One region of the Pseudomonas sp. LS2P72 genome, then DNA from elsewhere that is predicted to be linked to it. Evidence: predicted binding sites of a transcription regulator. Region 1 holds the regulator's gene; each other region holds the start of a gene.

Region 1 (3,275 bases):
CCATGGTGCGGTTGGCAGCGGCCTCGGTCAGCTTGACCACATAACCCAGACGCTCGGTGGCATCCGTGATCTGCGAGACTTCCTCGGCTTGCGGCATGTTCGGGTCAATCTGGAAATTGACGATCGCGCTATGCAGCTCGCGAGTGAGCTTGCCCACTTCCTGATACAGGCCACGGTCACGGGTCTGATTGAGCTCATGGATCAGTTGCACAGCGTCGCCGAACCTGCCTTTTTCAAGGCTTTCGACCAGTTCGACCGCGTGTTTTTTCAGAGTCGATTCGAAATCGCCCTGTGAAGACTCGTTATGCTCCATAGCTCCCCCCGTGGCGCAGTGGCTTCGCACATCAACCGATGCGTTCGAAGATCTTTTCAATCTTGTCTTTCAACGCCTGGGCCGTGAAGGGCTTGACCACATAGCCGTTAACACCGGCCTGGGCAGCCTCGATAATTTGCTCGCGCTTGGCTTCGGCCGTGACCATCAACACCGGAAGGTGCTTGAGTTTTTCATCGGCACGCACGTGGCGCAGCAGGTCGATACCGGTCATGCCGGGCATGTTCCAGTCTGTTACCAGAAAGTCGATGCTGCCGCTGTTGAGAACCGGAATGGCAGTAGTGCCATCGTCGGCCTCGACCGTGTTGGTGAACCCAAGGTCACGCAACAGGTTTTTAATGATCCGCCGCATCGTTGAGAAGTCATCAACGATGAGGATTTTCATGTTCTTGTCCAATTCGACCTCCAAGCAGTCTTAAACGCGCCCAGCACCTGGACGCGCCATTTCAATCAATCCGGCAAAGCACTCAATGACTGTCTGGAGCACAGCAGATCGGGGCCGGTACGGTTCAACACCCCACCCGCCGCGTTCGCAGTGTCCCCACACTGCCTTCAGCGCGCTCGCCACTCCCCCAAACGCCCCCGCAAACGGGCCGCGCACTGGCTGTGTAACTGGCTGACCCGAGATTCGCTGACCCCCAGGACCTCACCGATTTCCTTGAGATTCAACTCTTCGTCGTAGTACAGCGCCAACACCAGTCGCTCACGCTCCGGCAAATTGGCAATCGCGTCCGCCAGCGCTGCCTGGAAGCGTTCATCTTCCAGATCGCGTGACGGCTCCAGATGAGCACTGGCGCCATCCTCGTGCAGCCCTTCGTGTTCGCCGTCCTGCAACAGATCGTCGAAACTGAATAAGCGGCTGCCCAGGGTGTCGTTCAAAATCCCGTAATAATCGTCGAGACTCAATTGGAGTTCGGCCGCAACCTCGTGATCTTTAGCGTCACGGCCGGTTTTAGCTTCAATCGAACGAATTGCGTCGCTGACCATCCGGGTATTGCGGTGGACCGAACGTGGCGCCCAGTCCCCCTTGCGTACTTCATCGAGCATCGCGCCGCGGATTCGAATGCCCGCGTACGTCTCGAAACTCGCGCCTTTGCTGGCGTCGTATTTGGTCGACACTTCAAGCAGGCCGATCATCCCGGCCTGGATCAGGTCTTCGACCTGGACACTGGCCGGCAGACGCGCCAGCAAGTGGTAGGCAATGCGTTTAACCAGTGGCGCGTAACGCTCGATCAGCTCGTACTGCGCGTCACGTGCCGACTTCTTGTAGAGGTTGTAGCCACTGGATGTCATAGCACCGGTCCTGCGGTTTGTTGCACGAGGCGCTCGACGAAAAACTCCAGGTGCCCACGCGGGTTGGCAGGCAGCGGCCAGGTATCGACCTTCTGTGCAATGGCCTTGAACGCCAGTGAGCACTTGGACCGCGGGAAGGCTTCGTAGACGGCGCGCTGCTTCTGCACGGCCTTGCGCACGCTTTCGTCGTAAGGCACCGCGCCGACGTATTGTAAGGCGACGTCAAGGAAGCGATCCGTGACCTTGGTCAACTTGGCGAACAGGTTGCGACCTTCCTGTGGGCTCTGGGCCATGTTGGCCAGGACGCGGAAGCGGTTCATGCCGTAATCGCGGTTCAGCAGTTTGATCAGTGCGTAGGCATCGGTGATCGAGGTCGGTTCGTCGCAGACCACCAGCAAGACCTCCTGCGCTGCGCGAACGAAACTGACAACCGAGTCACCAATGCCCGCAGCGGTGTCGATCACCAGCACGTCGAGGTTGTCGCCGATATCGCTGAACGCCTGGATCAGGCCGGCGTGTTGCGCCGGGCTTAAATGAACCATGCTCTGTGTGCCGGACGCGGCCGGGACGATGCGGATGCCGCCAGGGCCTTGCAACAGTACGTCGCGCAGCTCGCAGCGGCCTTCGATCACGTCGGCCAAAGTACGTTTGGGTGTCAGTCCCAGCAGGACGTCGACGTTCGCCAGCCCCAGATCAGCGTCCAGCAGCATGACGCGCCGGCCGAGCTCCGCTAGAGCCAGGGACAAGTTCACTGACACGTTAGTCTTCCCGACGCCACCTTTGCCGCCGGTCACCGCGATCACCTGTACGGGATGCATGCTGCCCATGAATTTTCTTTACCTTGTCTTACTTAGACGGAGGCCACATTACTGGCTGCGCGTTCACGAACTGAACAATGCATGGCAGACCATCGATGTAGGTACAAAAACTGTTCATTAATACCTCAGCCGACCTGCTTGGTCGGGCTGTGGTAAATATCAGCGAACATGTCAGCCATGGCTTCTTCGCTGGGTTCTTCTTGCATTTGCACGCTGACGGCGCGACTGACCAACTGATGACGACGCGGTAGATGCAAATCATCCGGAATCCGCGGGCCATCGGTCAGGTAAGCCACCGGCAATTCATGACTGATGGCCAGGCTCAACACCTCGCCCAGACTTGCCGTTTCATCCAGTTTAGTCAGGATGCAGCCAGCGAGCCCACAACGCTTGTAACTGTGATAAGCGGCCGTTAGAACCTGTTTCTGGCTGGTGGTTGCCAACACCAGATAATTTTTCGATTTGATGCCACGACCGGCCAGGCTTTCGAGCTGCATGCGCAGTGCCGGATCGCTGGCCTGAAGGCCCGCGGTATCGATCAGCACCACGCGTTTGCGCAGCAAAGGCTCCAGCGCCTGAACCAGCGATTGGCCCGGATCGACATGCGTCACCGACACATTGAGGATCCGGCCCAAGGTCTTGAGTTGTTCCTGAGCACCAATACGGTAGCTGTCCATGCTGACCAGCGCGATATTCTGCGCGCCGTACTTGAGCACATAGCGGGCCGCGAGTTTGGCCAGCGTGGTGGTCTTGCCCATGCCGGCAGGGCCGACCATGGCAATCACGCCGCCCTCTTCCAGAGGCTCGACTTCCGGTGTGACGATCATCCGCGC
Region 2 (3,275 bases), 3.1 Mb from region 1:
CCAGACTGCGGACTTCATCGGCCACCACCGCAAAACCACGCCCGGCTTCACCGGCACGGGCTGCTTCAATGGCGGCGTTGAGCGCCAACAGATTGGTCTGCTCGGCGATGCCGCGAATCACTTCCAGTACCTTGCCGATACGCCCGCTGTCGGTTTCCAGACGACGGATGACTGTGGCGGTATTGGCGATTTCGCCGCGCATTTGGGTGATGGTGTGAATGGTGCCCTGCATGACCTTTTCGCCCTGCTGGGCGGACTGGTCGGCATCGTCGGCGGCACGTGCTGCATCGGCTGCGTGACGCGCGACTTCTTGCGCGGTAGCGGACATTTCGTTCATTGCCGTGGCCACCTGATCGGTGCGGTTGAACTGCTCGTTGGTGCCGCTGGCCATCAGGGTGGCGATGGAATTGAGCTCACCGCTGGCGCTGTCCAGATCCGAGGCGCTGCGCTGCAAACGGTTGAAGGTTTCGGCAAGAAAATCGCGCAGGGTATTGGCGGCCATCGCCAGTTTGCCCAGCTCATCCTGACGGGTGCTGGCCACGCGTTCGGCGAAACGACCCTGGCTGAGTTGCGCCACGTACTCGATCAGTTTGCGAATCGGTTCGACCAGGTTGCGGTTGACCAGCCACAGGCTCAGCAACCCGATCAACAGACCCGAGGCGAGCATCACAATGATCCCCAGCAACACGGTGCGGTCAGCGTCGGTGCTGATCAGCTTCGATTGCTCGGCACCCTGCTTGCGCAGTTCGCTGACCAACTCACTCATCTGATCGCTGGTCGCGCGGTCCACTCCTTTGACCGCCGTGTCGCCAGCCGTTGGGTCAGCGCCTGCCGCCACGTAGGCGTCACGGCCCTTCTGATAGGCCGCGCCCAACAGACGATGTTCGTCCCGCAGGCGTTCGATGCGGGTTTTCAGCTGCGGCTCGATTCCCTTCTGCCCGGCCAGTTCACCGAGGATGCCCTGCACGTCGCGCTGGCGGTCTTCGAATTGCTTCCAGTATTTGTCCAGGTCCGCAGGCTGCTTGCCGCGTAGCAGAACGTTTTTCCACTCCTGTACCTGCACTTTGAATTGCAGGTTGGCTTCATCGATCAGTTGCGAGGTGTGCAGGGGGCCTTCGATCAGATTCGCGTAGTTCTGAACACCGCTGGACAGATAATGAAAGCAGGCCAGGGCGATCAGCAACATGGCCAACAGGCTGCCGCTCAACAAGGCAAGGATTTGTGCTCTCAGGGATTTTTGCAGCATCGAGTGATTCTCATGACAGGGATGAGGCACGCCTCAACAAGGCGTGAAAGGTGTCCGGACATCCCTGTCTGCGACCTTGGTTCATGGCCAAAGCCGTGCAAGTTAACGTCAGCGTAATCGGCGTCCCAGAGCGGTTCTTTAATTAATTCCGACCATCGGTACGGCCACTATTTTGCCGCCATCCAACCGTCACAAAACCGTCAAAAATCCTTGCGATGATGCGGCTCAAGTGAACCTGTGAAACCCGCGGCAGGCGCCTCCTCACAGTGAGACTTCATGAACCACAGCATCGACCAAAGTCATCGCGACACGGACCTGTTCGGTCTGCTGTACGGTTTCAGTTTTCGCCCCGGCGAGCGCGGCCGGGAGCTCGATTCGGCCAAGGCATTGCAGTGCCTGCAACAACCCGGCGATAGCGACGAATTTCTTTGGCTGCACCTGAATCTGGCCCACGCCGCATGCGAACGCTGGATGAAAAGCCATCTGGAGTTGCCCGACGAATTTTTCGAAGCGCTGCATGAGGGCTCCCGTTCGACGCGCATCGAGCATGTGGATTCGGCGTTGCTGGCGGTGGTCAACGATGTGGTGTTCAACCTCAGCAGCATGGTTTCTTCAGATGTCTCGACGCTGTGGGTCTGCGCCCGCAGTCGGCTGATCATCAGCGCGCGGCTGCAACCGCTGCATTCGGTGGACAAGCTGCGCTCGTCGGTGAAGGCCGGTGAGTGTTTTCGCTCGCCGCTGGAATTGCTGGTGCATCTGCTGCGCGATCAGGGCGAAGTGCTGACCCAGATCGTGCGCAAGACCAGCCTCAGCGTTGATCAGATCGAAGATGAGTTGCTGTCCTCGCGGCTGTCGACCAACCGCGCCGAACTGGGCGCCAATCGTCGGGTGCTGGTGCGCCTGCAACGTTTGTTGGCGCTGGAACCGGGCTCGTTGCTGCGCCTGCTCAATCGCCCGCCGCAGTGGTTGCAGAAGGAAGACGTCAAGGAGTTGCGCAAGTCCACCGAGGAGTTCGCGCTGATCATCAACGACCTCACGGCGCTGGGCGAACGGATCAAGCTGTTGCAGGAGGAAATCGCCGCCAACCTCAACGAACAGAGCAACCGCACGCTGTTCACCCTGACCGTGGTCACGGTGCTGGCGTTGCCGATCAACATCATCGCCGGGTTCTTTGGCATGAACGTCGGTGGAGTGCCGCTTTCCGACGACCCGGAAGGGTTCTGGATTCTGGTAGCGTTGGTCGCGACGTTTACCGTGATCGCCGGGCGTTGGGCGTTTCGCAAGCGACAGGATTATTAAGATCTTTGGCTATTATTCCGAGACAACCTGGCGCATCACCAACCGCTCGCGCACTACGTCATAGGCCCAGTGATAAACGTAGGTGTACGGCAGGAAAAACAGCAGTACACCGATATCCAGCAGGAACGCTTGCCACAGGCTGACCTTCAGCCACCAGGCAATCAACGGCACACCCACCGCGACCAGGCCGCCTTCGAACAACAGCGCATGGACAACCCGTACCCACGCATTGCGCACGATGCCGTGGTGTTTGAGCGCACGATCGAACAATCCGTTGAAGACCACGTTCCAGGCCAGGGCAAGTGCCGCGATAGCCATGGTCACGACGCCCATCTCGAGCATCGGTTTGTCCATGATCCAGGCCAGCAACGGGGTACAGATCAGGATGGCCAGCAATTCGAAACCGATGGCCTGGAAAATACGTTCAGTGATGGATTTGTTGGCGCTCATGACCAGACTCCTCTGAGTGACTGTGGTTGCCATGATCCTTCTTCACACCGATACTTCATAACCAATAACCATCGATCAAGGCGATAGTTTATGGCCTCTCAAGAAGTGTTGCAGGCCTTCGTTCAGGCAGCGACTCAAGGCTCGTTTTCCGCCGCGGCGCGCAAACTGGGCCGCAGCCAGTCGACCATCAGCGCCGCCGTAGCCAGCCTTGAAATCGACTTGAACCTGACACTGTTCGACCGCAGCAGCCGCAAACCGAGCCTGACCCCGGCCGGGCACG
Region 3 (3,275 bases), 2.6 Mb from region 1:
TTGATCACTTCCAGCACACGGCTGATGGACTGGCTGTCGCTGGCCAGTTGATTGATCACCAGCACCGACTGATCGATCTCAGTGGCAAGGGCCGCGATGCTGCCCTGCTGCGATTCCACCAACCCGCGACCGCTGATGGTCTCGTCGTTGACGCTATGAGCGCTGCTGACCGCTGCCGCGGCACTGCGCGCCACTTCAAGTGACGTGGCCGACATCTGGTTCATGGCCGTGGCGACCTGCTCGATCTGCATGCGCTGACCCGCCACCGCCTGGTTGCTCTGGGCGGAAACGTTCTCCACCTGCCCGGCCTGGCGCTCGACCTCACTGACGGTCTGGCCGACTCGCTCGATCAGATCATGGATTTTCTTCACGGTGCCGTTGAACACCTCACCCAACTCACCCAGCTCATCGCGGCTGTTGGCGCTGAAAGTCACCGTCATGTCGCCGGCCGCGACCTTGTCCATCACCGCGCCAAGACGCTTGAGGGTGGTGCGGGTCGAAGCGTAGAAACCGCCGTAAAGGTAAAAAATCAACACAAACACCACCGACAGCGCCACGGCCTGCAAGACCATATGCGTGCGGTTCTGCTCCAGTCGCTGCTGCAACTGGGTGCCAAGAAACTTCAGCGTGGCTTCATTGAGTTGGTAGGTCTGGTCCATCAGGCCCGTGACCTGATCGTAAAAGCCCTGCCACGGCGCATCCAGCGTGTCGGCCATCACCACCTGCTCTTCGAACAGTTCACTGGCCTTTTTCAACGACGCCTTGCTGCTATCGGCCTGAGCGGCCAGGGCTTCCCGTGCCGCGTTGCTGGAGCCCAGCGCATCCTGCAACTTCAGGGCATATTCGGCCTGCAGTTTTTCGATCTGCGCCAGCAACTCATCAAAACGAGTGCTCGATGCCGAGTTGAGAAAGCCTTGCCCCAGTGAAAAAGAGCCCATCGCCCGACCTTCACCCAGAAGTTGCGTCACGGGAGGGGTGACATTGGTAATGAGTTCGCTCAGCTGGCGCATGTCGCTCTGGGTGTCGCGGCTCAGACCGGCCTGACTGGCGATGATCTGGCTGAAAATTTGTGCGTTGCCGAGCAACTTGCCGATCATCGCGCTTTTGCTTTGCAGGGAGTTTTCCGCTTGCTGGGCCTTGAATGCGGCGATCATTTCATCGCGCTTACCATCGAAAACCATGATTTGCTCGGGGTCAGTGGTCATCGCCGTCAGCCCTTGCATACGGGTCAACACACTTTGCCCCAGGGTATTGATCTGCGACTCGACATTGCCGGCCTTGCCGGACTGACCGAGGGTGACGTTGATCTGCACCAGGTTGTTCAGGGTTTCCAGATCGCGCCGTAACGTCAGGCTGCTGCCCAGTAGGTCAAGGCTCTGCAGCTCGATCCGGGTGCCCTGGAATTCTCGATAAGAATCGCGCACCAGATAGAAGTTGGTCACCAGCATCGGCACAAGGAACAGCACGCTGATCAGGCTGAACTTCATGCCAAAGCTCAGGCGGTTCATCAGCGCGACGGCGGGATAGAGCAAGCTCTTCACTGGAAGTCTCCCTTCGATTTCTTATTTTTATTGGCAGGCGCGGGTCGAGAGCAGATAGCCACTATTCGGCGCTGTCTCTGTATAGCTCAAAACGACGGGAGGTTTTGTAACTTAAGGTTAACGGCGGGGGGACGCGGACTGGTAGCAGCTGCGCTGTGGCGAGGGGATTTATCCCCGTTCGGCTGCGAAGCAGTCGTAAAACCAGTGCTCGTGGTGAAGCAGGTAAACCGCGTGCGCCGAATATACGACTGCTTCGCAGCCGAACGGGGATAAATCCCCTCGCCACAGATACAGGATTTCAGTGTGCTTATGGAAGGACGGTCCACAGCGCGAAACCGGCGTACCAGAGCACCGCCGCGCGCAGCAACAGTTCCCAGATCCGGTCGAGGCTGTTGATTCCGTCAGGCCCGACCACCGGTGCCGGGATTTCACCGGCCACCAGCCCGACCTTCTCGATCAATTGGGCGGCGCTGATGTTCCAGTTCAGTAACTCGTGCAGCATCACCCGGCTGACCGCTACAAAGTTGCCGACCAACGCAAAACTTGCTGCCAGCAGACGTACCGGCAGCCAATCGAACGCGTGACGCAGTTTGGCCGCACGCTCGACCACGGCCGAGGTCTGCCCGTGCTCTTCGGCCAGGGCGAGCAGTCGATAGCTCAGGGCCGCGACCGGGCCGAGCAGGAAGTACCAGAAAATCACCGCAAAAAAGCTCTGGTAAGCCTCCCACAGCAGATGCCCTTCGACCCGCTCCAGCAGTTGTTCGCCGCTATCGGCGCAAATACCCAGGTCACGGTTCGCCACATGAGCGGCTGCTTGCAGGTCTTCCCGGCGCCAGGCATCGCGAAACGGCCCGAGACCGGCCAGCAGATCACCGCGGCCCAGACTGTAAATCACCACCAGCAAGTGCACCGGCAACGCCAGCAGACCGTAAGCCACCGGGTCCAGTACCAACAGCAGCAAACCCAACAGTGCCACTGGCAACAGCACCAGTATCAGCAAAATCAGCCACGGACTCTTCGCCAGACGCGGACTGACCTCAAGCTTGTTCAGCTCGCGAACCCATCCACCATCGCGCTGAACCCGATGGCGCAGGGCCGAGAACTTCTCGATCCAGACCGCCAACAGCAACACCAGAAAACTCATTGTTACTCCTTATTTTCCAGAACAGCTTTTGCCAGAGCCGCGCGATAGCGTGCCCAGTCAAACGCCGGTCCCGGATCAGTCTTGCGCCCGGGCGCGATGTCGCTATGCCCGCAGATGCGTTGTGCGGTGATGGCCGCGAAGGCGCTTTGCAGCTGCCGGGTCAGGGTCGTCAACGCCTGATACTGAGCGTCGGTGAACGGCAGATCATCCGTGCCTTCAAGTTCGATGCCCACAGAAAAATCGTTACAGGTTTCCCGCCCTTCGAAACTCGAGACGCCGGCATGCCAGGCACGCTCAAGACAAGAGACAAACTGAGTGACGGTGCCGTCACGTTCGATCAGAAAATGCGCAGACACACGCAGGTCGGCGATCCCTTCAAAGTAGGGATGCTCCGTGACATCCAGACGATTCTGGAAAAATTCCTGCACCTTGCCGGTGGCGAATTGCGCAGGCGGCAAACTGATGTTGTGGATCACCAGCAGGGAAATTTCGTCTGAGGGGCGCGCATTGAAGTTGGGCGAGGGGCAAATATCTACGCCCTGACACCAACCGCTCGCGGGGTCCAACTGCATACAGGTTCCTTCAACGAC

The links. Region 1 encodes FliA, which starts transcription of late flagellar genes. Its sites were predicted from a motif close to CTAAAGTTTNNNNNNNNNNNGCCGNTAA; they were not measured.
Region 2: a site for FliA is predicted at 1,361-1,388, ahead of ACYZUA_RS24805 (methyl-accepting chemotaxis protein). Genes of this name have one in related genera too.
Region 3: a site for FliA is predicted at 1,659-1,686, ahead of ACYZUA_RS27675 (methyl-accepting chemotaxis protein). Genes of this name have one in related genera too.

Annotation. Positions count from the first base shown of each region.
Region 1 covers NZ_CM142708.1:2,263,003-2,266,277, reverse strand. The annotation lists gene ACYZUA_RS10495 (protein phosphatase CheZ) at 1-313, opposite strand, end outside; gene ACYZUA_RS10490 (chemotaxis response regulator CheY) at 345-716, opposite strand; gene fliA (RNA polymerase sigma factor FliA) at 884-1,624, opposite strand; gene fleN (flagellar synthesis regulator FleN) at 1,621-2,451, opposite strand; gene flhF (flagellar biosynthesis protein FlhF) at 2,568-3,275, opposite strand, start outside.
Region 2 covers NZ_CM142708.1:5,387,853-5,391,127, forward strand. The annotation lists gene ACYZUA_RS24805 (methyl-accepting chemotaxis protein) at 1-1,246, opposite strand, end outside; gene ACYZUA_RS24810 (transporter) at 1,523-2,545, shown strand; gene ACYZUA_RS24815 (multidrug/biocide efflux PACE transporter) at 2,558-2,995, opposite strand; gene ACYZUA_RS24820 (LysR family transcriptional regulator) at 3,086-3,275, shown strand, end outside.
Region 3 covers NZ_CM142708.1:6,025,871-6,029,145, forward strand. The annotation lists gene ACYZUA_RS27675 (methyl-accepting chemotaxis protein) at 1-1,541, opposite strand, end outside; gene ampE (regulatory signaling modulator protein AmpE) at 1,849-2,685, opposite strand; gene ampD (1,6-anhydro-N-acetylmuramyl-L-alanine amidase AmpD) at 2,688-3,257, opposite strand.